2 linked regions of the Zobellia alginiliquefaciens genome follow. The protein of the gene in region 2 interacts with the protein of the main gene of each other region in a pairwise test. Links are inferred from orthologs where the notes say so. Each region holds a gene or a part of one and is shown on either strand. Other genes may lie near its edges. The genes, in order: ftsA and P0077_RS10850.

The links.
Region 1: the proteins of P0077_RS10850 (region 2) and ftsA interact in binary tests that used the Escherichia coli proteins (3 or more experiments, as listed by UniProt). The link is inferred for Zobellia alginiliquefaciens from one-to-one orthologs.

The regions. Positions count from the first base shown.
Region 1 is NZ_CP119758.1:3,091,872-3,100,094, reverse strand. Bases 5,357-8,223 are described here. They hold ftsA (cell division protein FtsA), read right to left. Parts: upstream 7,529-8,223; coding sequence 6,185-7,528; downstream 5,357-6,184. Other genes in these bases: P0077_RS12975 (cell division protein FtsQ/DivIB), read right to left, coding at 7,532-8,223; ftsZ (cell division protein FtsZ), read right to left, coding at 5,357-6,149. In the rest of the region: P0077_RS13015 (MBL fold metallo-hydrolase), read left to right, coding at 1-155; P0077_RS13010 (nuclear transport factor 2 family protein), read left to right, coding at 208-1,662; P0077_RS13005 (O-methyltransferase), read left to right, coding at 1,737-2,363; P0077_RS13000 (tRNA dihydrouridine synthase), read left to right, coding at 2,481-3,443; P0077_RS12990 (GatB/YqeY domain-containing protein), read right to left, coding at 3,636-4,082; more of ftsZ, read right to left, coding at 4,182-5,356. UniProt on the Escherichia coli protein: Essential cell division protein that assists in the assembly of the Z ring. May serve as the principal membrane anchor for the Z ring.
Region 2 is NZ_CP119758.1:2,568,825-2,586,721, reverse strand. What follows is about bases 7,310-10,221. They hold P0077_RS10850 (rod shape-determining protein), read left to right. Parts: upstream 7,310-8,207; coding sequence 8,208-9,236; downstream 9,237-10,221. Other genes in these bases: P0077_RS10840 (rod shape-determining protein MreD), read left to right, coding at 10,140-10,221; mreC (rod shape-determining protein MreC), read left to right, coding at 9,326-10,150; purH (bifunctional phosphoribosylaminoimidazolecarboxamide formyltransferase/IMP cyclohydrolase), read left to right, coding at 7,310-8,140. In the rest of the region: groL (chaperonin GroEL), read left to right, coding at 1-872; P0077_RS10880 (heavy-metal-associated domain-containing protein), read right to left, coding at 1,306-1,662; P0077_RS10875 (TonB-dependent receptor), read right to left, coding at 1,687-3,996; P0077_RS10870 (HYC_CC_PP family protein), read right to left, coding at 4,169-4,582; P0077_RS10865 (hypothetical protein), read left to right, coding at 4,792-5,889; P0077_RS10860 (GAF domain-containing protein), read left to right, coding at 5,977-6,435; more of purH, read left to right, coding at 6,611-7,309; more of P0077_RS10840, read left to right, coding at 10,222-10,649; P0077_RS10835 (peptidoglycan D,D-transpeptidase FtsI family protein), read left to right, coding at 10,696-12,618; rod shape-determining protein RodA, read left to right, coding at 12,622-13,905; P0077_RS10825 (DNA/RNA non-specific endonuclease), read right to left, coding at 13,921-14,739; peptide-methionine (R)-S-oxide reductase MsrB, read left to right, coding at 14,859-15,320; peptide-methionine (S)-S-oxide reductase MsrA, read left to right, coding at 15,313-15,864; P0077_RS10810 (peptide methionine sulfoxide reductase), read left to right, coding at 15,864-16,118; P0077_RS10805 (peptide-methionine (S)-S-oxide reductase), read left to right, coding at 16,121-16,609; P0077_RS10800 (polysaccharide lyase family 7 protein), read left to right, coding at 16,872-17,897. UniProt on the Escherichia coli protein: Forms membrane-associated dynamic filaments that are essential for cell shape determination. Acts by regulating cell wall synthesis and cell elongation, and thus cell shape.

The sequences.
Region 1 (8,223 bases), 520 kb from region 2 along the record:
GCACCCAAACAATAACCGGAGGAGAAACTGCTACCACACATCAGCAGGTTATTGATGAGCTTCAGGTCCTTTACCCTACCTATAAAGAAGGAGGTCTTCTTCTATCTCTTCCAGATGCATTCTTTCCCGGAGACCCAGGCGCAGATTGGTTTTAATTTTTTATTAAAGTTCCCCCATTTTAATAATGAATAACTAAACACAATAATTATGAAAATTAAGTTAGTAGTACTCGCATTTATAGGTTTCCTCTTTTCTAGTTTCAAAAGTGAACAAAAAAGAATGGACACCGTGTTAGAGGTCACCAGTTTTAACCTAAAAACTACGGCAAGCGAACAAGAATTCAACAAGTTAGATGCTGAAGTTCAAAACAATTTCACCAGTGAACAACCAGGATTTATTAGACGCCAAAGTGGTGTTGACGAGAATGGTAAATATGTAGTAATCGTATACTGGAAATCGCTTACAGATGCCAAAGCTTCTATGGATAAATTTATGAAAGACCCCTCTGTTGCCACATATGCAGGAATGATAGAAGGTTCTACAATGAAAATGTCTCGTTTTACAATTTCGGATGAGTTTACGGCCCATAACAGCACGTTTACAGAAGTTATGACTTTTAACACAAATAAAGAAACCGACATAACCGCTTTCAACAAAATAAACAAAAAAGTAGAAACAGGGTTTACCAACAAGCAAAAAGGTTTTTTACAACGTATTACGGGCTCCAACGAGGTTGGAGAGCAAGTAGTGGTAGTATACTGGGATTCAAAGAAAAACTCTGATGCCGTACTAGTTGATTTCATGAATGCCCCTATAGCCAAAAGTTTTATGGGAATGATGGATCAATCCAGTATAGATATGATCCGATACCAGTCATTACAATCTTTAAAAAACGTAGAATTAACCAAGAAAGATAAAGTAGTTGCCTTGCTGAACAGCTTTAATACGGGAGACCAAACACCTATATCCTATATAAACCCAAATAAATACATTCAGCATAACTTAGGGGTTGCAGATGGTTTGCAAGGGTTTGGCGCTCTAATGCAAAATGCACCTAAAGGTGGTTTTAAAGCGGATATTAAACGTGCTTTTCAAGATGATAATTACGTTTTTACACAGACCAAGTATGACTTTTTCGGCCCAAAAGCAGGGTTCGATATTTTTCGTTTTGAAGATGACCTAATTGTAGAACATTGGGATAATTTATTACCAGTACAAAAACTCAATCCTAGCGGTAGAACTCAATTTGATGGAGCTACAGCACTCTCGGATTTAGATAAAACGGAAGCCAACAAAGCTGTGGTAAGAGGGTTCATTCAGAACGTATTACTCGATCATCAGATGGATCAAGTAGCTACCTATATTAACCCTAAAGAATATATTCAGCACAATCCCGCTGTAGCGGATGGTTTGGATGGTTTTGGAGCTGCAATGAAATCATTTGCTGAAAATGGATGGGTTATGGAGTACGATACTTTACATATGGTATTGGGCCAAGGAAACTTTGTGCTAAGCGTTAGCGAAGGTAAATTTGGCAAAGGAGATCCTACAGCATATTATGATTTATTCAGACTAGAAAACGGACTTATTGTGGAACATTGGGATGTTATCGCCCCCATTCCACCAGCAGCTGAATGGAAAAATGATAATGGTAAATTTTAATAAAAGATACTATTGATTAACCCAAAAAGGAATAGCAATACTATTGCTGTTCCTTTTTTTAATACCTACGTAATATGATTACAGCACAACAGAAACAAATAAAAATCACTTTAGATGAACTTTATACAGACGCCAAGAACGACCAGAGGAGATTAATGAAAAGTTTTGCGAAGAACATTTTCAGACCTATGCAGCCCGTAGATTTTAAAGATGTCTACCTCTCAATAACTAAACGACAAGGAGAAGAGTTAATTGAAATCATAAAAGAGAATAGGATAAAGAACGTAATAGAGTTTGGAACTTCTTTTGGTATATCTACATTGTTTTTGGCACATGGTGTCATAGAAAATGAGGGTAAAATAATTACCACTGAACTGATTGAATCGAAAGCACAAAGAGCAATTGAAAATTTCAGAAATGCAGGTGTAGATAACCTAATTGAAGTTAGAGTTGGTAATGCCCTAGAAACCTTAGAAAACCACAACCAAAAGATAGACTTACTATTTTTAGATGGCTGGAAAAATTTATACCTCCCCTTGTTCCAGATGCTAGAACCTAACTTCCACAGCAAAACCTTAATTTATGTGGATAATGCAGACATGGCGGAATCCCAGGATTTTTTAAAAGAGATCAGCAAAGACAGTCACTATCAGTTTCAAAATAAATACCAAGGTAAAGTAGTTTTAATTACTAGGAAGTAGTGGCCAGCCTTAGCTAAGCAATGCTTTTTAAAATTGATATTAAGTCATCATCGGGGACCATTTAGACGACTAGACTAAGGTGATATTGCATTATCTTTATCGCTTTAAAACCTATTCATGTCCTATACCCTATTATCCTCTCCTTTACAAGGCTTTACAGATGCCACTTTTCGTAATGCCCAACAAAAATTCTTTGGAGGGATAGACACCTATTATGCACCATATATCCGGTTTAATAGAAAGATGATCATAAAGGGCTCCTACCAACGTGATCTGAATCCTGAGGTGAATACCAACTTAGAGCTTATACCACAGGTAATGACAGCGGACGTTGAGCATTTTTTATTTGTCATTAAGTACATTCAGTCTTTAGGGTATAAAGAACTGAACTGGAACTTAGGCTGCCCCTACCCGATGGTCACCAATAGCGGAATGGGCTCTGGGCTTATATGCAACGCCGAAAAAATAGACCACATTTTAGACCGCGCCCATAGCGAAACCAATGTTACCATTTCTATGAAAATGCGTTTGGGGTATGAGAATAGCTCGGAAATATTAGATGCTTTTGCCATACTTGACAAGTACCCGCTTAAAAATATTGCCATTCATGCACGTTTGGGAAAGCAATTATACAAAGGAGGTGTTGATCTAGAGGCTTTTCAGAAGTGTATAGATGTGGCCAAACATACCTTATACTATAACGGCGATATAACTACAGTAGCGCAGTTTAAAGCTATGCGCGAACGTTTTCCTTCCATTGAGCACTTTATGATTGGCCGTGGTCTTATAGCCGACCCATTTTTACCGAGTATGATAAAAGCCGATACCACAGAATACCCTGTGAAACGATGGGATATTTTTAGGGAGTTTCACGATACGATATATCAGCAGTATGATGCCGTACTCTCTGGCCCCACACCAATAAAAATGAAGATGCTCGGGTTTTGGGAGTTTTTCTCCCAGTCTACACATAACCCCCAGAAAGTATACAAAGCCATTAAGAAAGCAGGGAACCCAATGAAATACCGTCAAGCTGTTGGTGAAATTATGGCGGCTCAGAAACGCAATGTTACTAGATAAAGTACATTCAAGTATTTTATTTAAGTGCCAACTTACCCTATTCTAAACCGGCACACTCCTTAAAAAAGAAAAAGCTCTCTAAACCTAATGTTTAAAGAGCTTTGGATAAAATTGTGACCCCGGCAGGATTCAAACCTGCAACCCTCAGAGCCGAAATCTGATGCGCTATTCAGTTGCGCCACGAGGCCAATTTTATGCTAACTTTTTCTTTACTATGGCAGAAATGGTTTTCCCATCTGCTTGTCCGGCCAATTCTTTGGATACCACACCCATAACCTTGCCCATATCTTTCATTCCTGATGCTCCAGTAGCATCTATAGTCTGTACGACTACTTTTTCTATTTCTTCTTCTGTAAGCTGTTCCGGTAAAAACTGTTCAAGAACTGCTATCTGAGCCAATTCTGGCTCCGCAAGATCTTCTCTACCTTGATCTTTAAATATGGTAGCACTGTCTTTACGTTGCTTTACAAGCTTCTGAACCAGTTGAATCTCATCATCTTCGGTCAATTCTTCATCCGTTCCACTAGTCTGTGCCATAAGCAGGGCAGATTTAATGGCGCGAAGCGATTCCAAAGCAACCGTATCCTTTGCTTTCATTGCCGCTTTCATCTGCTCCATTACCTTTTGTTGTAAGCCCATGCCTTTTTTATTTAGGACTGCGAAGATAAAAAATAAACCCGAAAAAAAATTAATTTTTTCGGGTTTAAACTTGAGTTAGTTAAGTTTACTTTAAAATCTTTAATCTACATTATCGTGTAGAAAAGAATTGTTGGAACGCAACCTGATTTCGTCGTTACTATCCTCTCCTAACGTAGTTCTTGAAACCTTGCTTTCTTCTCTTCTGGCATCACTTAAATCAATACCTTGACGCTTGTAAGCGGGTTCCTTTTCAATTTCGTCAATGCTGCTTACGCTATTCTGAAATTTATAGTTAAAGTCTTTTAATTTTCTTCTTCTCTCGTCCGCTCTTTCCTTTAACAGTTCGTCTATAGGACTGTTCATAGGGTCTATCTCCGTAGGTGCATCATTTTGTGGAACTTCAACACGCTTCACTTCCATTTTAGGTTCTTCCCTAGCCATAGGCTGTGGTTTCGGTTGTGGTTTTGGAGCCGGATTCGGTTTTGGAGCAGGCTTAGCATTTGTCAGCTCATCCTCAACTTCCATATAATCATCAAGGCTATACCGTTTCTCACCTTCTTCATTATATTCCATAACGGGAACAACCTCAACGGGATTCGTAACATCAATATCCTTAACGTCCTCGTCCAGACTAAAAGTAATTACGTTGTCTTGCTCTTCTTCAACTTCTTCCTTCTTAGCAAAAGGCATATCAAAACTCATGGTAATTTGCTCCTCTTTTAACGCGTCATAGGACACGGTCATAGGATCAACAACCTCTATATCATTAATGGCATCTTGTGCATTTACGATTACAAAATCGTCTTCTGAGGTACTCACCTTAGCTACTTCTTCTATTACTTCTTCGTAAAATACATTGAAGTTTTTGATATAGCTGGTGGTCTCGATTAAATCCATACCCGGCTCTTCTTGCACATCTTCCTCAAGGGTGTGTTTAATTACCGGTGGTTCTTCCTTTACTTTTTCAATTGGCAATTGATGAACTACATTTTTCCTTGCCATTAAATCATGCTGAGCGCGTTGCTCATCTTCCAACGTATGTATGATTTTTTTTGTCTCGGTATTTACGATCTCATCTTGTTGGTCAACATCAAAACCCGTAGCAATAATTGTTACGGCAATAGCTTCGCCTAAATCCTCGTCTTCACCTACACCCATAATGATGTTGGCTCCATGACCTGCTTCCACTTGAATATAATCATTGATCTCACCTATCTCATCAATAGTAATTTCTTGAGAACCGGAAACGATAAGTAATAGAACGTTCTTAGCTCCACTAATCTTATTATCGTTCAACAATGGAGAATCCAATGCCTTTGTAATAGCTTCATGTGCTCTTGCCGAACCTGTTGCCTGCGCAGAACCCATTATGGCCGTACCGCTATTAGAAAGTACTGTTTTAGCATCTCTAAGGTCAATATTCTGAGTATAGTGGTGTGTAATTACTTCCGCAATACCTCTAGCTGCGGTAGATAAAACTTCATCCGCTTTAGAGAAACCTGCTTTAAAGCCTAGGTTACCATATACTTCACGAAGCTTGTTGTTATTTATAACAATTAATGAATCTACATTAGCACGTAATTTTTCAATACCTATACGCGCTTGCTCGCAACGCATTTTACCTTCAAACTCAAAAGGCATGGTAACAATGCCCACGGTAAGCACGTCCAATTCTTTTGCTTGTTTTGCGATAACAGGAGCAGCACCAGTACCGGTACCACCACCCATACCAGCGGTAATAAATATCATTTTGGTAGTAGTGGCCAACATCTGTTTGATCTCCTCCATACTCTCCAAAGCGGCCTGTTCACCTACCTCAGGGTTGGCACCAGCACCCAATCCTTCTGTTAATGAAACCCCTAATTGTATTTTTGTAGGCACAGAACTATTGTTCAATGCTTGTGAATCTGTATTACATATTACAAAATCCACTCCGTTGATTCCGGATTGAAACATGTGGTTGATTGCGTTGCTACCACCGCCTCCTACGCCGATTACTTTAATTACATTGCTTTGATTCTTTGGAAGATCAAAGGATATTCCATCAAATTCCGTGTTGTTGTTCATAGTGTATTTTATTACTGGTTAATGTGTGTCATACTTTACTCGGCATTATCTAAAAAGTCTTTCAACTTTTCGGACCATTTGTCAAACACCGTTTTGCGTTCTTTTTGAACTTTTGCCGTGGCCTGTTGTTGCTGATGTTCCTCTTCTTCATGCCCTGCCATAACAAGTTCTCCCTCGTCTACAGGCTCTTCTTTAACTTCAACAACTTTACCTTTCTTTTCATTTGCTACCGCATTCATCAATAGACCCACTGCCGTAGCATATAAAGGACTGGCGATTTCGGCATCTGAATCGCCCGCCAAATGTTCATTAGGGTACCCAATACGTGTATCCATACCCGTAATGTATTCCACTAATTGCTTTAAGTGCTTCAACTGGCTTCCACCACCTGTAAGTACAATACCTGCAATCAGTTTCTTTTTTTGTTCATCATGTCCGTAATTCTTGATTTCCGTATAGACTTGCTCTACGATTTCAACCACACGTGCATGAATTATTTTTGATAGGTTTTTAAGGGTAATCTCTTTTGGCTCCCTACCTCGTAAACCGGGTATAGAAACTATTTCATTATCCTTATTTTCTCCTGGCCAAGCAGAACCGAACCTTACCTTTAAAAGTTCTGCCTGCTTTTCAATAATAGAACATCCTTCCTTAATGTCTTCGGTAATAACTCCACCACCAAAAGGAATTACTGCCGTGTGCCTTATGATACCATCTTTAAAAATGGCCAAATCGGTCGTACCACCGCCTATGTCTATCAATGCCACACCTGCCTCTTTTTCTTCCTTGCTCAAAACCGCATCAGAAGAAGCCAAAGGTTCCAATGTTATATTACCTAAATCCAGACCGGCGCTTTTAATACACCTACCTACATTTTTGATTGAAGAGACCTGCCCAACAACCACATGAAAATTAGCTTCCAAACGACCACCGTACATACCGATCGGCTCCTTAATTTCGGCTTGCCCATCTACTTTGTATTCCTGTGGAAGTACGTGAATGATCTCTTCACCTGGAAGCATCACCAATTTGTACACTTGATTACACAGCTTATCCAAATCGTCATCATTGATAACTTCTTCAGAATCCGCTCTGGTGATATAATCGCTATGGTGCAGACTTCTTATGTGCTGCCCAGCAATACCCACAACGACAGAACCGATTTTCAAACCTGAATTAAGTTCAGCTTCTTCTACCGCTTGTTGTATGGACTGTATGGTTTGCGTAATGTTATTTACAACACCACGGTGCACCCCTAAACTTTTAGATTTACCGATGCCTAAAACCTCAATCTTACCGTACTCGTTTTTCTTACCGATTATGGCTACGATTTTGGTTGTTCCAATGTCCAATCCTACCGAATAATTACCTACTTCCATAACTTAAATTTTGGTGCACACTACTTGATTGTCAAACTCTAAACTAACAACATCATAGTGTTGCAGAGTTTTGTCTTTATTTGCTTTGGCGTAAAATGCCTTGAAATTGCTAAACTTTTCTTTCAATTGCTCTACATCTCCCAAATTGACAACAAACTCTTCGGTTCGAAAACGAAGCTGGTACTTCTCTTCATTTTCGATATGTAACCCTATGATGTTTTTCTTTAAAAACTCGTCCGTATTGATATAATTCAAAATTTCATAGACATCCGCTAGACCATTGTCCGTTATTTGACCCGTAATTATAGGTACGCGTGCTGAATAACTATTTGACAAAGGCATCTGTTTTCCGTCCTCGTCAAGATAAAATTTTGAATCCCCTTCTATACGTCCGATTGGAGTGCGCTGAACAACTTTCGACGCTAATTTACCGTTTACAGTAAGAAAAACTTGGGCACTTTTTACCATTTTGTTGGCCTCAATGACCTTCTCCATGTTATTCAAAGCTAATTTTTCTTTGGGCACGTTTTCAAGGCTGCCGAATTTTTGTATTAACAATTTATTAACCGCGCCTTCCGTAATGAATAAATTCTGATTTTCTACAAATTCTATAGCAATGCCCTTAACATTTTTCTGAGCTCTTCTTTGATTAGAAAATGCAAAAAGCCCTGTTATTACAACGATTAGAGCCAATA
Region 2 (17,897 bases):
TTGACGGTGAAGCATTGGCTACATTGGTAGTAAACAAACTAAGAGGTTCTTTAAAAATTGCCGCTGTTAAGGCACCAGGTTTTGGTGACCGTAGAAAAGCAATGCTAGAGGATATTGCTATCCTAACAGGTGGTACAGTTATTTCTGAAGAAAGAGGTTTCTCTTTAGACAATACTACTTTAGATATGTTGGGTACTTGTGAAAAAGTACAAATTGACAAAGACAATACTACAATTGTAAACGGTGGTGGTGTTGCTAAAGACATTAAAACTCGTGTAAATCAGATCAAATCTCAAATTGAGACTACTACCTCTGATTACGACAAAGAAAAACTTCAAGAGCGTTTGGCTAAATTGGCCGGTGGTGTTGCCGTACTTTATGTAGGTGCAGCTTCTGAAGTTGAAATGAAAGAGAAAAAAGACCGTGTAGACGATGCTTTGCATGCTACTAGAGCTGCCGTTGAAGAAGGTATCGTTGCCGGAGGTGGTGTTGCCTTGGTAAGAGCAAAAGCTGTTCTTTCTAAAGTTGCCACAGAAAATGAAGACGAGGCTACTGGTTTACAAATTGTTGCCCGCGCTATTGAAGCTCCGTTAAGAACTATCGTTTCTAACGCAGGTGGTGAAGGTTCTGTAGTAATCGCTAAAATTCTTGAAGGAAAAGGAGATTACGGTTACGATGCTAAATCTGAACAGTATGTTGAGATGACCAAAGCGGGTATTATTGATCCTAAAAAAGTAACGCGTGTTGCATTAGAGAATGCTGCATCTGTTGCGGGTATGATCTTAACTACCGAATGTGCATTGACAGACATAAAAGAAGATGCTCCTGCTGCACCACCAATGGGTGGAGGCGGAATGCCAGGCATGATGTAGTGGCGAGACGACACAGGCAATTTTTAGCTTGTTTGCGGACATACATTATATTTAAAGCTGCTCTTGAAGTTTCAAGAGCAGCTTTTTTTTATGTACTTATATTAACAAAAAAACCACCTTCTTTATTTACAGAAGGTGGTTTCATGTCCAAATGGGAATGTCTATTCTATAGACAAACAACCCGACTACTTCTTACGAGGAGCAGCTTTTGGAGCAGCCTTTTTACCAGCTTTCGCTGCTAACGGCTTAGCAGATGTTTTACCTGCATTTTTTGCTTGTGCCATAATTAATTGCGTATTAAATAAAACTAATCTAAAGTAAATCACTTTTTGATTCGTGATATTTTCATTGGGAAAAAATTAACTAAAATAACAAAGCTTTTTTCCGCGTCATTAAAAAAATACACAATACGCTTAAAAACAGATGCTTACTTTTAGTGGTCAGCTCCGTCATCAGAATTATCTTCCCTATATCTACAGCATGGGTGCACACTTTCATACGCTTCCTCTGTAGCTTTCAATTCTTTGGTATCATGCCCTACTGCCACAAGAGCGGTTTTTATTTTCATGGGATCCGTTTTACGCTCGTCCATAATTACTGCTAATTGATGTGTTGGTATATCCCAGGATGCATACTTCACTCCTTTTACATTAAGTGCCGCCTCTTCTATCCGTTCTTTACACATGCCGCATTTCCCATTAACGTCAAATGTCATTTTTTTATTCTTATCCTGTGCAAAAATCACCACAGTAAACAAGCTCATTACTATTGATAAAATTGTAGTTTTCATTTGTCTTCTATTTAGTTATTATCATTAAATTTTAATTCTAAAGCCTCCATAAAACATACGCCCCATTATTGGCGCATATATTATAGTAGTATCAAAGTTAGGACCAAAAGGGTCATCTGCCCCTAAAACTGGATTATCTTGTTGTACATTGGATAAGTTCTCCCCTCCTACATATACCTCAAACGTATTGGAGAACACTTTTGTTATCTGGGCATTCATTTGGTCGTAGGGGGATGACGTAGCTGCTAATTGATATGCTATTGGGTTTGAACTTGTATCCGGCAATCTCTTTTCCCCAACCCTATGCAAAGTGTAATCAAATTTCCATTGAGAGCCATTATCTTTTGCTTTGGTCTGATACTCTAAATTAGCAAAAAATAGGTGCTGTGCCTGTAAAGGCTTTTGCAGACTTCCACTTTGATAATCCGTTGTTATATCATAATTTTTATAAGCTGTACGTATATTCAAGCGCGGTAAAAGCTCATAATTCACCTCTACCTGAAAACTCTTAGCCGTACTACTCCCCTCTAAATTATAGAATAAAACCTCTTGCGAATTTTCCCAATCCACAACTACTTGATTTTTAAAATCAGTAATGTAATAATCTACCGTAAAATCACCTTTTCGATTTAAAAAATTAAAACCTTGCAAAAAGCTAACCCCATAATTCCATGCATCTTCGGGATCCAAACCATACACATCTCCACCGGAATTCAAGATCTTAATTTCACGGCCAGAAGCAAATAACTGTTGATTCTCCGCAAAGATGTTAGCTGCTCTTTTTCCTCTTCCAAAAGAACCACGCAGACTTCCTTTTTCCCATGGTGTATACCGGATATGAAATCTAGGTGTAACGAATGTACCTAACCTATTATGATTATCTACTCTAAGACCGGCAGTAAGACTTACCTTTTCTAAATTCTCATAGCTATATTCAAAAAAAGCACCTACGGAACGATCCTCCCGGGAATAATCGGTTGCAGTCACCATTTCGTCGTAGCCATCATAGGCGAACGTCAACCCTGTTTTGAATTTGTTACGCGTATCGCCAATTATAGAATTAAAAAGCAAATTGGTATAAATGCTTTCATGATCAATATCATACGTTCTATAACCAAAATAAGAGTCCTGCTTATGCAAACTATAGGCTGTTTGAAAACCAAAGCTTTGAAATGGCAACTCAGGAAAAACGTAACCCAATTTCAAAGAAGTATCAAAACGACGTGTATTGATTTCACTGCCCCATACTTCGGCTTCGCTCAGTATAGGCAGTTCGGCTTCACCAGACGCAAGGGCTTCGGCTTGACTAAACATTCTCCGATTATTATCTACTCTGTCAGTATCGGGGTTAAAACCGACTTGCCCCACTTGCTTTTCATCATTCAAAAACCTCACATTAAAGAAGCTTACCCAACCTTTTTCTGCATCTTGGTACTGCCAACGATTCATTACATTAATCTGATCAGCCAAAGGGGCATCTAAGAATCCGTCTCCGTTATCATCCTCTTTTTGAGTTCTTTTATTTCCGTGTATATAAAGTCCCGTACTCCACTTTTCGGATAGTTTTTTATTGAAATGCGTATTCAACTCATACCTTCCGTTTTGATTCCCATATCCATTTATAAAAACGGAACTATCCGTCAACGGTTTTACCAATTCGGTATTTATCTGACCAGAAATACTTTCATAACCATTCACCACACTACCCGCACCCTTTGTAATCTGAATACTCTCAATCCAAGTACCCGGTGTAAATGTAAGCCCGTATGCCTGCGAAGCACCCCTAACCATAGGAATATTCTCTTGCGTAATCATCAAATACGGACTGGTCAAACCTAACATTTGTATTTGTTTCGTACCTGTTAGCCCATCCGAAAGATTTACATCAATAGCAGGATTGGTCTCAAAGCTCTCAGCCAAGTTGCAGCAGGCTGCTTTTAACAACTCCGCACTATTAACGGTGACCGTATTCTGTGGACTGAAATAGGTTTTTTGAATATTGTCCCGCTCTTGTTGAACCACAACTTCATCTAATTCATTAGAGGGTTTAAGCCCATGCTTAACAACCTTAGGAGTATTTACCGTTAAAGTATCAGACTCATACCCTACGTAGCTAATTATTAGCTTATTGTATTCTTTTTTATAAGGAATAGAAAATTTTCCGTCAATATTGGTTACAACCCCTATTTGGGAATCCATCCAATACACATTGGCACCAGCAAGCCCCAATGCATTGGCACCTCCTGCTTCCACAACCGTTCCTTCTACTTTTTCCTGAGAAAAAGCAAGCCACGGAAGTATGGTAAAAGCAAATGCTATTATTATTTTTTTCATCAATTTAATTATGATTTTCTAGTTTCAATTCATTTGTTTGCGCCCAGCCATTCATTAAAAATCAATGGAAAAGAGAAGTGATAGTTATGAATAGAGCCACATTACCAGTTAAACCGGCACGATTTTATCAATCAGAACCTGCGTAATGGTAAACCGTAAAAATTGAAGAAAATCAGATTAAAAAGACAGCATCCAGCAACTGGATATTCTTTATAATTTTAGGAGGATTGTAATGTACCTGTGGTACGTCTTTAGCTTCTACAGGCTCAAAGAGACCTTTAAAAGAATAAACAAATGCGACCAAAACCATCTGTTGATGCAGGTCAAAGTCATTAAAAGAAGGTTTAACATCATTCTGCCCTTCCATAGCGATCACCTCGCTATTACAGCAAGACATTTTACCTACGGTAGTATCTATTTTTTCATCCAAAGACATTGCCATACCACAATCCTGGGCATCGGAGAAAAATGCAACATCTACTAAATGCCCCATACAATAGTGCTTTTCTACTTTAAAGGAGGTAGTAGAAAACAAAAGTGCCACGGTCATTAGGCAAGCAAAAAAACGATGTAGCTTTTCTTTCATTAACACAAAATTACGAAATAAACGATTACTCAAGGTTTTAACCCCTGCCTTTAACTAAAGTTTAAAGTTTCATCTTCATTAAAATATAAATCATAAAATTATTGTTTTGAACAATATATACTATTTGGCACGTTTTAGAGTTAACGCATAACGGATTAAACTTACAGTACATCCGATTCACTAACCATTTTGAACTTAAAATTTTAGCAATGAAGAAAAATATTAGATCAGTAGTAAAATCAGGATTCGCAGTATTTGCTCTAGCCTTTATGGTATCTAGCTGTAGTAGTGACGAAGGTTCTGTTTTTGACACACCCATTGACACCGACCAGGACGACACCGATGATACGGACACCGAAACAGTAGCCACACTAATAATCAATGCTGAAGATGACTCAAACGATGTTTTGTTTGCAGAAGCATCTGGTGAAGTTGGCACTAGCGTACCGGGGCGTATTATCTACACCTCTCCAACAAACCAAAAGAGACTTTACATTACTCAGAATATTTCTGGCAGCGGCGAAATGCCATTTAACAACTTCAACATTGAAGGCAAAGATTTAACGAAGGCTCTTAAAGGTGATGGTTCCGTTGATTTAGATGGAGACACTCAGAAAGCTATTGATTTCACTTTTGACCTTCCTGTTCCGGATATTGACAACGGTGAGATTGTTTACCAATTCTGGACTACTACAGGAAAAGGAGATTTTAGAGACCCTACCAAAAGAATGGCTTTAGGTGTAGGTACTATTACTGTTACAGTTGGTAACGGAACCAACCCAGCAGCCGAGGTTCGCTCTTTTACAGACGTAAAATTATTTGCTCCTGACGTAAATGGCACAAGCGAAACTTTTTATTCCCTTTTAAATGATAAAGAGTACCTAGTATATGACCCAGAAAACACATTAGCACAAGCAGAATATAGAGCATTTTGGGATTTTGGATATTACTACGTAAACAACTCTGCCTTTTTTGCTTCGGCAGCTACCTACGACGACTCTTTTGGCTATCCTGTAAAAGGCCTACAAGCTGAAGATAATGAAGAAAACGCCGACACCGAAACGCTTAACAAAGCTTATTTTTCACTCTCTACGACTAACAGCACCACGTTTGACGGTATTACATTATCTAGCGAACTAGATTTTGTTGTAAAGTCCGATTTTCAAACATCAGGCGTATTGGCTGTCGGGGATATTCTTGAAATCGTAGATAACTACGGAAAAAAAGGACTTATAAAAATTACTGAAATCAATCCTGGTTTTAATAACGACGATTATATTGTATTTGATGTAAAAATACAGCCGTAACACATTTTCAAAATATTAAAAAGGGATGTCGTTAATTCGGCATCCCTTTTTTGTTTTCAAAAGCTTATTTTTGCACAAAAAATTAGCATGTTCAACGAATTAAGCACTCAAACCAAAGCCATACTTCATTCCACAGAAGTAGCCGTAGATGAACGTCTTCAAAAGCTTTGCGAATTATTAAAAGAGACTGTGCCACATTACGACTGGGTGGGATTCTATTTTAAAAACGGCAACAAGGAAGAACTAAAATTAGGCCCTTACGCTGGCGCACCTACGGACCACACCATCATACCATTCGGAAAAGGAATTTGTGGACAGGTAGCCGTGTCCAATCAAAATTTTGTAGTACCAGACGTACAGGCTCAGGACAACTATATAGCTTGCAGCATTACCGTAAAAGCCGAAATAGTGGTGCCTTTGTTCATTAATGGAAAAAATATAGGTCAGATTGACATCGACTCGAACACTCCAGACCCGTTTACTGAAGAAGACGAACGTTTTTTAGAGTTCGTAAACACTGAAGTGGCCAAAATTTACGTGTTATAATTCAGCTTAATTAGAATTTTCCGATTTTCTAATGTCGTTTATCGATGCCGCCCCGTGTTATTTGACACAAAACGGTTTAAAACTTTAGTAGTTTTGTTGATAACCTCGGCTATTTTTTCTTTCAAAAAAAGTACTTTTGCGTGTCTTTTTAACTTAGTAACTACATCTTATCAAAATGAGTATCAAAAAAGCTTCTTCTGCACTGATTTCCGTATTCCATAAAGATGGATTGGAACCTATCATCAAAAAATTTCAAGAACTCGGCATAACCATCTATTCTACGGGAGGTACCGAGAAATTCATTAAAGACCTTGGTGTAGATGTTGTGCCGGTGGAAGATGTTACCAGTTACCCTTCCATTTTAGGAGGAAGAGTTAAAACATTGCACCCTAAAGTTTTTGGTGGAATCTTAAACAGACAAGACAACGAAAGCGATGTTGCTCAGTTGGAAGAATTTGAAATTCCTCAATTAGATATCGTAATCGTAGATTTATATCCTTTTGAAAAAACTGTTGCCAGCGGAGCACCGGAACAAGATATTATAGAAAAAATTGACATAGGTGGCATTTCACTTATTCGTGCAGCGGCAAAGAATTTTAAAGATGTGCTGTGTGTTTCTTCAATGGAAGATTATTCAGACTTTTTAAATGTTATCTCAGAAGGAAATGGTAGCACTAGCCTGGAAGACCGCAAACGTTTTGCATCAAAAGCATTTAACGTTTCATCTCACTATGACACCGCTATTTTCAACTACTTCAACAAAGAACAACAAGAGCCTGCACTTAAAATAAGTGAAGGTAACGGACAGGTATTACGCTATGGTGAAAACCCGCACCAAAAAGGATTCTTTTTTGGCGATTTTGATGCTATGTTTGAAAAATTACATGGCAAGGAGCTTTCATATAACAATCTTCTAGATGTTGATGCAGCCGTTAACCTCATGAACGAATTTAAAAACGATGCACCTACTTTTGCAATTTTAAAGCACAACAATGCTTGTGGCCTAGCGCAACGTGAAACCATTCACCAAGCTTATGTAGACGCTTTGGCAGGAGATCCTGTTTCCGCTTTTGGTGGTATATTAATCAGTAACGTAGAAATTGACAAACCTACTGCAGAAGAAATTCACAATTTATTTTGTGAAGTTGTAATAGCTCCTAGCTATTCTGCCGAGGCCCTTGATATTTTGAAAGGTAAGAAGAACAGGATCATTCTTATACAAAATGAGGTATCCCTAGCGGAAACTTCAATAAGAACTTGTCTTAACGGTTATTTAGTTCAAGATAAGGACAACAGAACGGATGCTTTGGAAGATTTACAATATGCAACAAACAGCAAACCATCAGAGCAAGATTTAGAAGATTTAATTTTTGCTTCCAAGCTATGTAAGCACACAAAATCAAATACTATTGTTCTTGCTAAAAATAAACAATTATGTGCTAGCGGTACCGGACAGACCTCACGTGTAGACGCTTTAAACCAAGCGATTCACAAGGCAAAATCATTTAATTTTGACCTTGAAGGAGCCGTAATGGCGAGTGATGCGTTCTTTCCTTTTCCAGATTGTGTAGAGATAGCCAATAAAAGTGGCATTTCTAGCGTTATACAGCCGGGCGGGTCTATAAAAGACCAATTGAGTATCGATTATTGTAATGAAAACAATGTCTCTATGGTAATGACGGGCACTCGTCATTTCAAGCATTAATTTCATTACTTTTACCGATGAAACACACCCCTTATCAAGCTAGTAACATAACCAAACAAGATTAAAAATGGGATTTTTTGATTTCTTGACAGAGGAAATCGCCATCGATTTAGGTACGGCGAACACCCTTATCATTCATATGGACAAGGTAGTTGTAGACAGCCCGTCTATAGTTGCCAGAGACCGTATTTCAGGCAAGATTATTGCCGTTGGTAAAGAGGCCAACATGATGCAGGGTAAAACCCACGAAAACATTAAGACCATCCGTCCTCTAAAAGATGGGGTTATTGCAGATTTTGATGCATCTGAAAAGATGATCAATATGTTCATTAAAAACATCCCTGCTTTAAAAAAGAAATGGTTTCCACCAGCATTACGTATGGTTATCTGCATTCCCTCGGGAATTACCGAGGTAGAAATGCGCGCGGTTAAAGAATCTGCAGAACGTGTAAACGGTAAAGAAGTTTACCTAATTCATGAGCCAATGGCAGCAGCCATAGGTATTGGTCTTGACATCATGCAGCCAAAAGGTAACATGATCGTAGATATAGGAGGTGGTACTACAGAAATTGCGGTCATAGCTTTAGGTGGTATTGTTTGTGACAAATCTGTAAAGATTGCAGGTGATGTTTTCACCAATGACATTATTTATTACATGCGTACGCAACACAACCTTTATGTTGGAGAAGCAACCGCAGAGAATATAAAAATTGAAATAGGTTCGGCAACCGAAGATTTACAGACACCGCCAGATGAAAAATCGGTGCAAGGTCGTGATCTATTAACTGGTAAGCCAAAACAAGTTCAGATTTCGTATCGTGAAATTGCCAAGGCACTGGACAAGTCCATTCTTCGTGTAGAAGATGCGGTAATGGAGACCCTTTCACAAACTCCACCGGAACTGGCAGCTGATATTTACAATACCGGTATTTATTTAGCAGGTGGTGGTTCTATGTTGCGAGGATTGGACAGAAGGCTATCACAAAAGACGGATTTACCTGTTTACATTGCAGAAGACCCACTACGTGCCGTAGTAAGGGGTACAGGTATAGCACTTAAAAACTTAGAGCGCTACAAGAGTATCCTTATCAAATAAAACCTACAGATTTCGGGGCGATTTCAAAAGGTTTTAATTTTTATTTCCATTCGGAATTGCTTCACAGGTTTCACCAAATCTAATAGTGAATGCAGCAGATCATCAACTTTATCATACGATATAAGAATTTCCTTCTTTATGTCTTTTTGATGATTGTTTCTTTGGGATTTACGATTCAATCGCACTCGTATCACCAATCGCGTTTCTTTAATTCGTCCAATTGGTTAACGGGAAATATTTTGGATACTTCCAACGATATTTCCACCTACTTTGGCCTTGATAAAGAGAACGAAAAACTTATGCAAGAAAATGAATACTTGCGTAAACTATTGTTCAACAAACCAGAACAAATAGACAGTACCGCATTAGATTCCGTTCAACTAACCTATACCGTTTCAATAGGAAAGGTTATCAAAAACAGCTTTGCAGACCCCCGTAATTACATCACTATAAACAAGGGTGAAAAAGACAGCGTACACCCGGATATGGGCGTTATAACCAGCAAAGGTATTCTAGGTATTGTAGAAAACACTTCAAATAACTTTGCCACGGTGCAATCCATTTTGAACGATAAATCCAATATAAACGCCAAAATCAAAAACACAGACCACTTTGGATCTTTGGTATGGGATATGAAAAAGTACAATGTAGTGCAATTGGTAGACATCCCAAGATTGGTACCACTTACTATTGGAGATACTATTGTTACCGGTGGCATGAGCAGCATTTTTCCCGAAAACATTCCTATTGGTACAATTAGAAAGTTTGACCTTAATACTTCAAAAAGTTTTTACAATATAGATGTAGCTTTATTTAATGATATGACGAATATCAAAAACGTGTACATCATAAAGAATAATGATCGCGAAGAGATTTTGGAACTAGAAAAACAAACGGAGACAAATGGTCAGTAACTATTACTTCTTAAATGTTATTCGTTTTATACTGCTGGTTCTGGTACAAGTACTGGTATTCAATAAACTAAACTTTTTTGGGTTCATCAACCCCATGGTTTATATTCTGTTTTTATACTGGTACCCCATTAAAGAAAATAGGGCAGCCTTTATTGGGTTAGGATTTTTGCTTGGGGTAGCTATAGATTTTTTCTCCGATACAATGGCCATACATGCGGCATCTACAATTACAATTGCCTATATGAGACCTGCCATAATGCGATTTGTATTTGGCGTTAACTTTGAATTTCAAAGTTTTAAATTAAGTAACACCACTAGGGTACAACAAATTACATATTTGGCGTTATTAATTATAGTACATCACTTTGTTTTCTTTACCCTGGAAATTTTTAGTTTGGCTAATTTCCTATTAATTTTGAAGAAAGTATTGGCTACGGGCACCGCAACTCTTATTCTTTGCTTACTATTCGGTTCACTTTTTAGTGTTCGCAAAGAGTAAACAAGCGAAAAATTATAAACTTCTTTAATTAAAAATTTCATCTAAGATGAAAAAGCTGTTATTATCCTCCATCATCGTAATCATTGGTATTACGTTTCTCGGCAGACTTTCCTATCTGCAGATATTCAGCTTTTCCCCTGATCAGGTTTTAGAAGACCCTGCTATTAAAAGGGTTTATGATTATCCTGAACGCGGTTATATTTATGACAGAAACGGAGAACTTTTAGTAGGTAACGACCCTGCTTATGATGTTATGGTCATTCCTCGTGAAGTTCGTGCACTAGACACATTAGAACTTTGCGGATTACTTAAAATCGATAAAGAAAAGTTTAAAAAAGAATTACGAAAAGCAACCATATACTCCCCTCGGCTTCCTTCGGTTTTTGTACCTCAACTTTCTAAAGAGGATTATGCAAAGCTTCAGGAAAAAATGCGCCATTATAGCGGGTTTTATATCCAGAAACGTTCGCTTCGGTATTATGATACCAATAGCGCTGCCAATGTACTAGGGTATATTAGCGAGGTAAATGAAAGAGACTTAGCCAAGAACCCTTATTATGTTCAAGGTGAACTTACTGGCCGCACAGGTGTAGAAAAGGTATATGAAGATATTTTAAGAGGACGAAAAGGCGTTCAGTACATCCAAAAAGACCGTTTCAATAGAGATATTGGACCTTATAAAAATGGAACCTTAGACACTTTACCAGAGCAAGGTTTTGAAATCAATATTACCATTGACAAACATCTTCAGGAATATGGCGAAAAACTAATGCACGGTAAATGGGGAGGAATTGTAGCCATTGAACCTTCTTCCGGTGAAATATTATCTATGATTTCGGGTCCTACCTACGACCCGTCTCTTTTAGTGGGAAGAAAAAGGTCTGCCAATTACAGCAAACTACATTACGATTCCATTTCAAAACCAACATTTGACAGATCTATATCTTTTGAAAAAAGTCCGGGATCTCCTTTCAAAGCCATTAATGCATTAATTGCATTACAGGAAGGTGCTATTACACCCTCAACAACATTTACCTGTCACCATGGTTTTTTCATAGGAAGACATAGAAAAGGATGCCACTGCGGGGGCGGTGTTAGAACACTGAATAACGGGATATACAAATCTTGTAATGCCTATTTTGTAGGTGCGTATAAAAAATTATTTGAGCAATTCCCATCTAACAGTGCAGCTATGGATGCTTGGGAAAAACACGTTAGAAGTTTTGGATTAGGCTCGTACTTAGGTTCTGACCTTTATACAGGAAGACCTGGTAGTGTACCTAGTACCGCACTATATAACAAATGGTATGGAGAAGGAGACAAAAGATGGTCGGCCACCACAACATACTCCAATGCTATTGGACAGGGAGAAGTAAACGTCACTCCCATACAATTAGCTAATATGACGGCCGCAATTGCCAATAGAGGCTTTTTCTTTACTCCGCACGTTCTCAAAAAGATTGATGGAAAAGAAATAAGCATTCCTGATTTTGTTGAGCCCAAACATACCACAATAGACAAAAGGCATTTTGAACCCGTTGTTCAAGGAATGGCAGATGTATACCACCATGGAACGGCAAAACACATACAAATACCTGGAATAGAAATTGCCGGAAAAACGGGTACTGTAGAAAATTTTATTAAAATTGATAGTGTTAAAACACAGTTGACGGACAACTCGGTCTTCGTTGCTTTTGCTCCCGTTGATAATCCTAAGATTGCCATTGCCGTTTACATTCAAAACGGATATTATGGTTCTAGATATGCAGGCCATATCGCATCATTGATGATAGAGAAATATTTAAAAGGCGAAATTACCCGAAAGGACCTTGAAAAAAGAATGCTAGAAAGAACTCTGGAAAGTGAATACGCTAAGCCTTACAGCGGTAAAGAATTCAAAATAAACGAATACGATTGGAGCAAACACTCAATAAAGTATCAAGAGAAAATCTCCCAATCAGAACAATAGCTTATGGCCGGTAAAAGTGTCCTCAAACGTATTGATTGGCTTTCTGTTTTATTTTATGTACTCCTATTGACAATTGGGTGGGTAAACATTTACTCCAGTACCTTTTCTGAAAGCGATTCTTCCATATTCGACTTTGGGACGCTTCATGGTAAACAGCTTTTCTTTATCCTTACCAGCTTTGCATCTATTGTAATTCTATTGGCCCTAGAAGCCAACTTTTATGAGCGTTTCTCCAGTGTACTCTACATCATATCTATGGTTCTGCTACTGGGTTTGTTCGTTTTTGGTAAAACCATTGCTGGCGCAACTTCTTGGTATGACTTAGGGTTCTTTAACTTACAGCCCTCTGAGCTTGCTAAAGTAGCTACGGCCCTTGCCTTGGCCAAATACCTTAGTGATATACAAACAGATATTAAACGGAATAAGGATCAGTTGTACGCGTTCCTTATCATTTTAATCCCGGCAATATTAATTATACCTCAGCCTGACCCTGGTAGTGCATTGGTTTTTTTCTCATTAAGCTTTGTTATTTTTAGAGAAGGACTACCTATCTATTATTTGGGGATTGCTTTTTTTGCCATACTTATTTTTGTGACCACATTAATGTTCGGAACCATTTGGATTACAATTGGCATCGCACTTATATTGATTCTGTTCTTCCTATTAAAAAAGAAGAAATTTAAGGTTCCGGTAATTCCAACCGTAATAGCAGTTGTTCTCACACTTCTATTCTCTCTGTCAGTAGATTTTGTTTTCAACAATGTTTTTGAACAACGCCACCGTGATCGTTTCAGTCTTTGGTTGCGTTTAGAGAAAGACCCCGCAAAATTAGAGCAAATTCGAAAGACCATTGGCTACAACACCTACCAATCCGAAAAAGCAATTGAATCTGGCGGTTTCTTTGGAAAAGGCTTTTTAGAAGGCACACGAACCAAAGGAGATTTTGTACCTGAACAACATACAGACTACATCTTTAGTACAGTGGGCGAAGAATGGGGCTTTTTAGGTACAGCAACGGTAGTCTTACTTTTTACTTTTTTGCTATTACGTCTGGTTTATCTCTCTGAACGCCAAAAAACCGGGTTTGCGCGTATGTATGGCTATGGTGTAATTTCAATTCTCTTGGTGCACTACTTTATAAACATTGGAATGGTTATTGGCGTATTGCCCACAATTGGTATTCCCCTACCCTTCTTTAGCTATGGTGGATCCGGACTCTTATTTTTCACCGCTCTATTGTTCGTTTTCTTAAAGCTTGATGCAAACCGTTTAAAAGAAGGTATTTAAAAGATACGATTCCCTTTAAAACTTAAACTTCCAACTAGCGGTCTCAACTTTGGCTTCCAACTGATCTTGTTGTTGTTTGGGGAGATTTTGAAAAAAGTCGATGCCCGTACGTTTTTCAACCTCATCCACGGATACCGCAAATTCTTTTAGGGAGGCTGAACTTTGCTTTCCTTCCATCAAAAAAGCTATAATCTTTAAATTATTGCTGTTACCGCGTGCAACTATTTTGTAATAATATCGGGGCACATCAACATCTTCTTGCCCTATTTCATCCAAACCTTCTTCTAATACGCCCGCAGTAACCACAAAAAGTTCTCCGTGCTGCTTGGCCCAAATACGAACTTGCATCTCTAATTCATTCCAAATACCAGCATTAAATTCTCGGTCTTGTGGGCTTATATTACTTGTATAAAAAGTCTCGTTATATGCTTGTTCGGTAAACCTCCTATCTCCCGCAGGACACAAATGCCCTCTATCATAACCAGACCCTTTATAATTTCGCCAGTCGGCAGATTTTGTTCGCACCTTTGGATCTTCAATAAAATAAGGTCGTTTACGGTCATCATTGGTCAAATGTTCTTTTTTCAACGTATAAGCTACCCACTCCGCCTGCTCAAAAGGTTCGTTATAAGACAGCATATAATGACTGTGTTCAACAATATCTCCCGTAGTGGAACCTGGTATTAAATTACTCGCTACGGAAGTTGTTGGTCCGTTCTCTTTTTGTTGAGAATAGGTATCAGGTGTATAGAAATTCTCAAATAGCCAAAAACCAGCTATACAGGCCAACATTAATACAGAATATATAAGTTTATTTTTGGAGGTCTTATTCATTTGTCAAATGTAAGTAAAAGCTAAAAATTTCGACAAATAAGCACATTTCATATAGTGCAAAGTGTTTATTTTGTATTATCTAGTTTATGTAACAATTAGTCAAAATAGAAAGGAAAGTTATGCTGACGTGGAAAGATGTAATTAGTTTTAGTGTAAACGGAAATCCGGAACCAGATAGAAGAGTAGAGAAGACCGAAGCCGAATGGCGTGAGATTCTCTCCCCGGAACAATTCAGAATTACCCGAAAAAAAGGTACGGAGCAAGCGCATACTGGTGCTCTATGCAGTGCCCATGACGCAGGAAAATATAATTGTGTTTGTTGTGATACACCTTTATTTGATTCAACCATTAAATTTGAATCAGGGACAGGTTGGCCAAGTTTTACACAACCCATAGAAGAAAATGCCATTAAATATGAGAAAGATTCTTCTTTTGGTATGATTCGGGTAGAGGTTATGTGCAATACTTGCGACGCCCATTTAGGACATATTTTCCCTGATGGCCCAGAACCAAGTGGCCTTCGCTACTGTATCAATTCAGAATCAGTGCAACTACAAAAAGAAAGCATTACCAATGAATAATAAAAATTTAGAAACAGCTACCCTAGGCGGCGGATGTTTTTGGTGTATAGAAGCCGTTTTACAAGAACTAAAAGGAATTGAAAAATTGGTTTCCGGTTATACCGGTGGCACAGCTCCTGGCAAACCTACGTACAGAGAGGTATGCTCTGGCCTTACCGGTCATGCGGAAGTAGTACAGGTAACTTTTGACCCCGCTATAATTTCTTATCAAGATTTACTAATAGTGTTTATGACCAGTCATGATCCAAGTTCTCTTAACCGCCAAGGCGGTGATGTGGGCACACAATACCGTTCCGTAATCTACTACCATAACGACGAACAAAAAACAGTTGCAGAAGCTGTAATTAAAGAATTAGCTTCTTATTTTGAAGATCCAATCGTTACTGAATTAAGCCCTCTACCTGTTTTTCATGAGGCAGAGGAATATCATCAAGATTATTACCGGAACAATACCACACAAGGGTACTGTAGCGCTGTAATAACTCCAAAATTGGCTAAACTTAGAAAAATGCACGCCGATAAAATAAAAGGTGTTTCAGCTTAATGACTACGTTATTACAACGTATTAGAAAATTACCGGTGGGCTATTGCCAAGTTGTCTACAATGAGAAAAGATACGGGGTGACCCGATCAGATTTCAATAATGGCAATAGCCACAAGGTTTACGCAGAGGAACTGGGCGGAAATGATTTCATAAGCCTCAATTATTATGTTACCTCCACATTAGAAAATCTAAAACCTTGTGAAATGCCCCTTAAAAAAGTGGAGAATTTCCTAAACGGATTTCAATTTGCCTGATTATGTCACTACATAAAATAGCTTTAGGCGGTGGTTGTCATTGGTGCACTGAAGCCGTTTTTCAATCCCTACAGGGCGTAACCAAGGTTGAGCAAGGTTTTGTTGCATCGACCGGAAATGACAGTAACTTCTCTGAAGCGGTAATCGTTCACTTCAGCCCCAATATCATTAGTTTAAAGACGCTAATAGAGGTGCACCTTCACACGCACAAAAGTACGTCTAACCATAGCATGCGCAGTAAATACCGTTCTGCAATCTATACCTTCTCAACAGAACATGTAGTGGAGTCAGAAGCTATTTTAAACGAACTACAAGCTACTTTTGGTGACACTTTGATTACCAAAATACTTCCCTTCATCGCTTTTAAACCTTCTGAAATACAGTTTAAAAATTACTATTACAGTAATCCTGAAAAGCCTTTCTGCACCACTTATATCTCTCCAAAATTACAATTACTCAAAACTCAGTTCACATCATTTTCTAAGCATTAGAATCATATAAAAAATACGCTCGCTTTTAGCTGCAATTTTAAATTCGAATTTTCTAAAGCTACAATAGAGACAAACATCAATAAAAGTCAGGGTTAGACTTATTTCACCCTATTATCAACCCCTCAATATGAGATATAATTCTTTAGTATTTTATCGATTTTTCCTTCAAATATTTTGACTTTGATAATTTAATAACTAACATTACACCAATTGGTTAACCAAAGTGGATAACCAATACCCCTAAATTAAACATTGAACTATTATGAAAAAAAATGAACGAATGACCGTCATTTCGGTCACAAAAAACTTTCTATCGAAACTTTTACCGGTCATCCTCATGGCTCTGTGCATTATTAGTTGCTCGGATGAACAGGTAAACGACGATGAAGAACAAATCCTTACTAGGCTATCGGCAAATTCTACAGCTATTGGGGTATCTTCAGTTTCTGCAAGTACTTCGCAATCACCAAACCTACCAAGTAACACCTTGGACGGGTCTACCTCAACCCGTTGGTCAGGCCTTGGTGACGGCGCTTCAATTACTTACGATCTTGGTAATTCTGCAAACATTGATTATGTAAAAATCGCCTTTTACAAAGGTGACACCAGAAAAACCAAATTCGAAGTTTGGGTAGGCAATTCAACTTCCAACCTAACCCAAATCAAATCAAAAACTAGTGCCGGTACCTCTACGGATTTTGAGGTATTTGATTTACCTAATTCTACCGCCAGATACATACAGGTGGTTGGCAAAGGTTACGTTCTGAACAGTGGGGGAAGCACTACCTTCTGGAACAGCATTACCAAATTTGAAGCATGGGGTTCTGGGGGCTCAGTTGTACCACCTACTGGTAACGATTACCCTACTGCAGTTTTAGGAATTAGTGAAAACACCTGGAAAATCAACAGTTTTACAGGAAACCCCGGCTCCTCTGCCACGTACTATGATGATATTACCGATGCTAGCGGCATATCATATAATACGTATGCTGATGACAACTACTTTTACACCGATGGCGAATGGGTCTTTTTTAAATGTTATAGAGGATTAGGAGGTTCTGCAAATTCTCAAAACCCTAGGGTAGAGCTACGGGAAATGGACAATGGCAACTTAGCCAGTTGGACAGGTGATAGCGGTACCCACACGATGGAGTGGACGGTACAAGTGAACCAACTTCCGCAAGATACGGACGGTGATGGAGGCGTACTTTGTTTTGGACAAATTCACGGCCCAAGTGTTAATTCCGACGGTGTTGAAGTAGATGACGTTGTAAGGGTTCAGTTTATT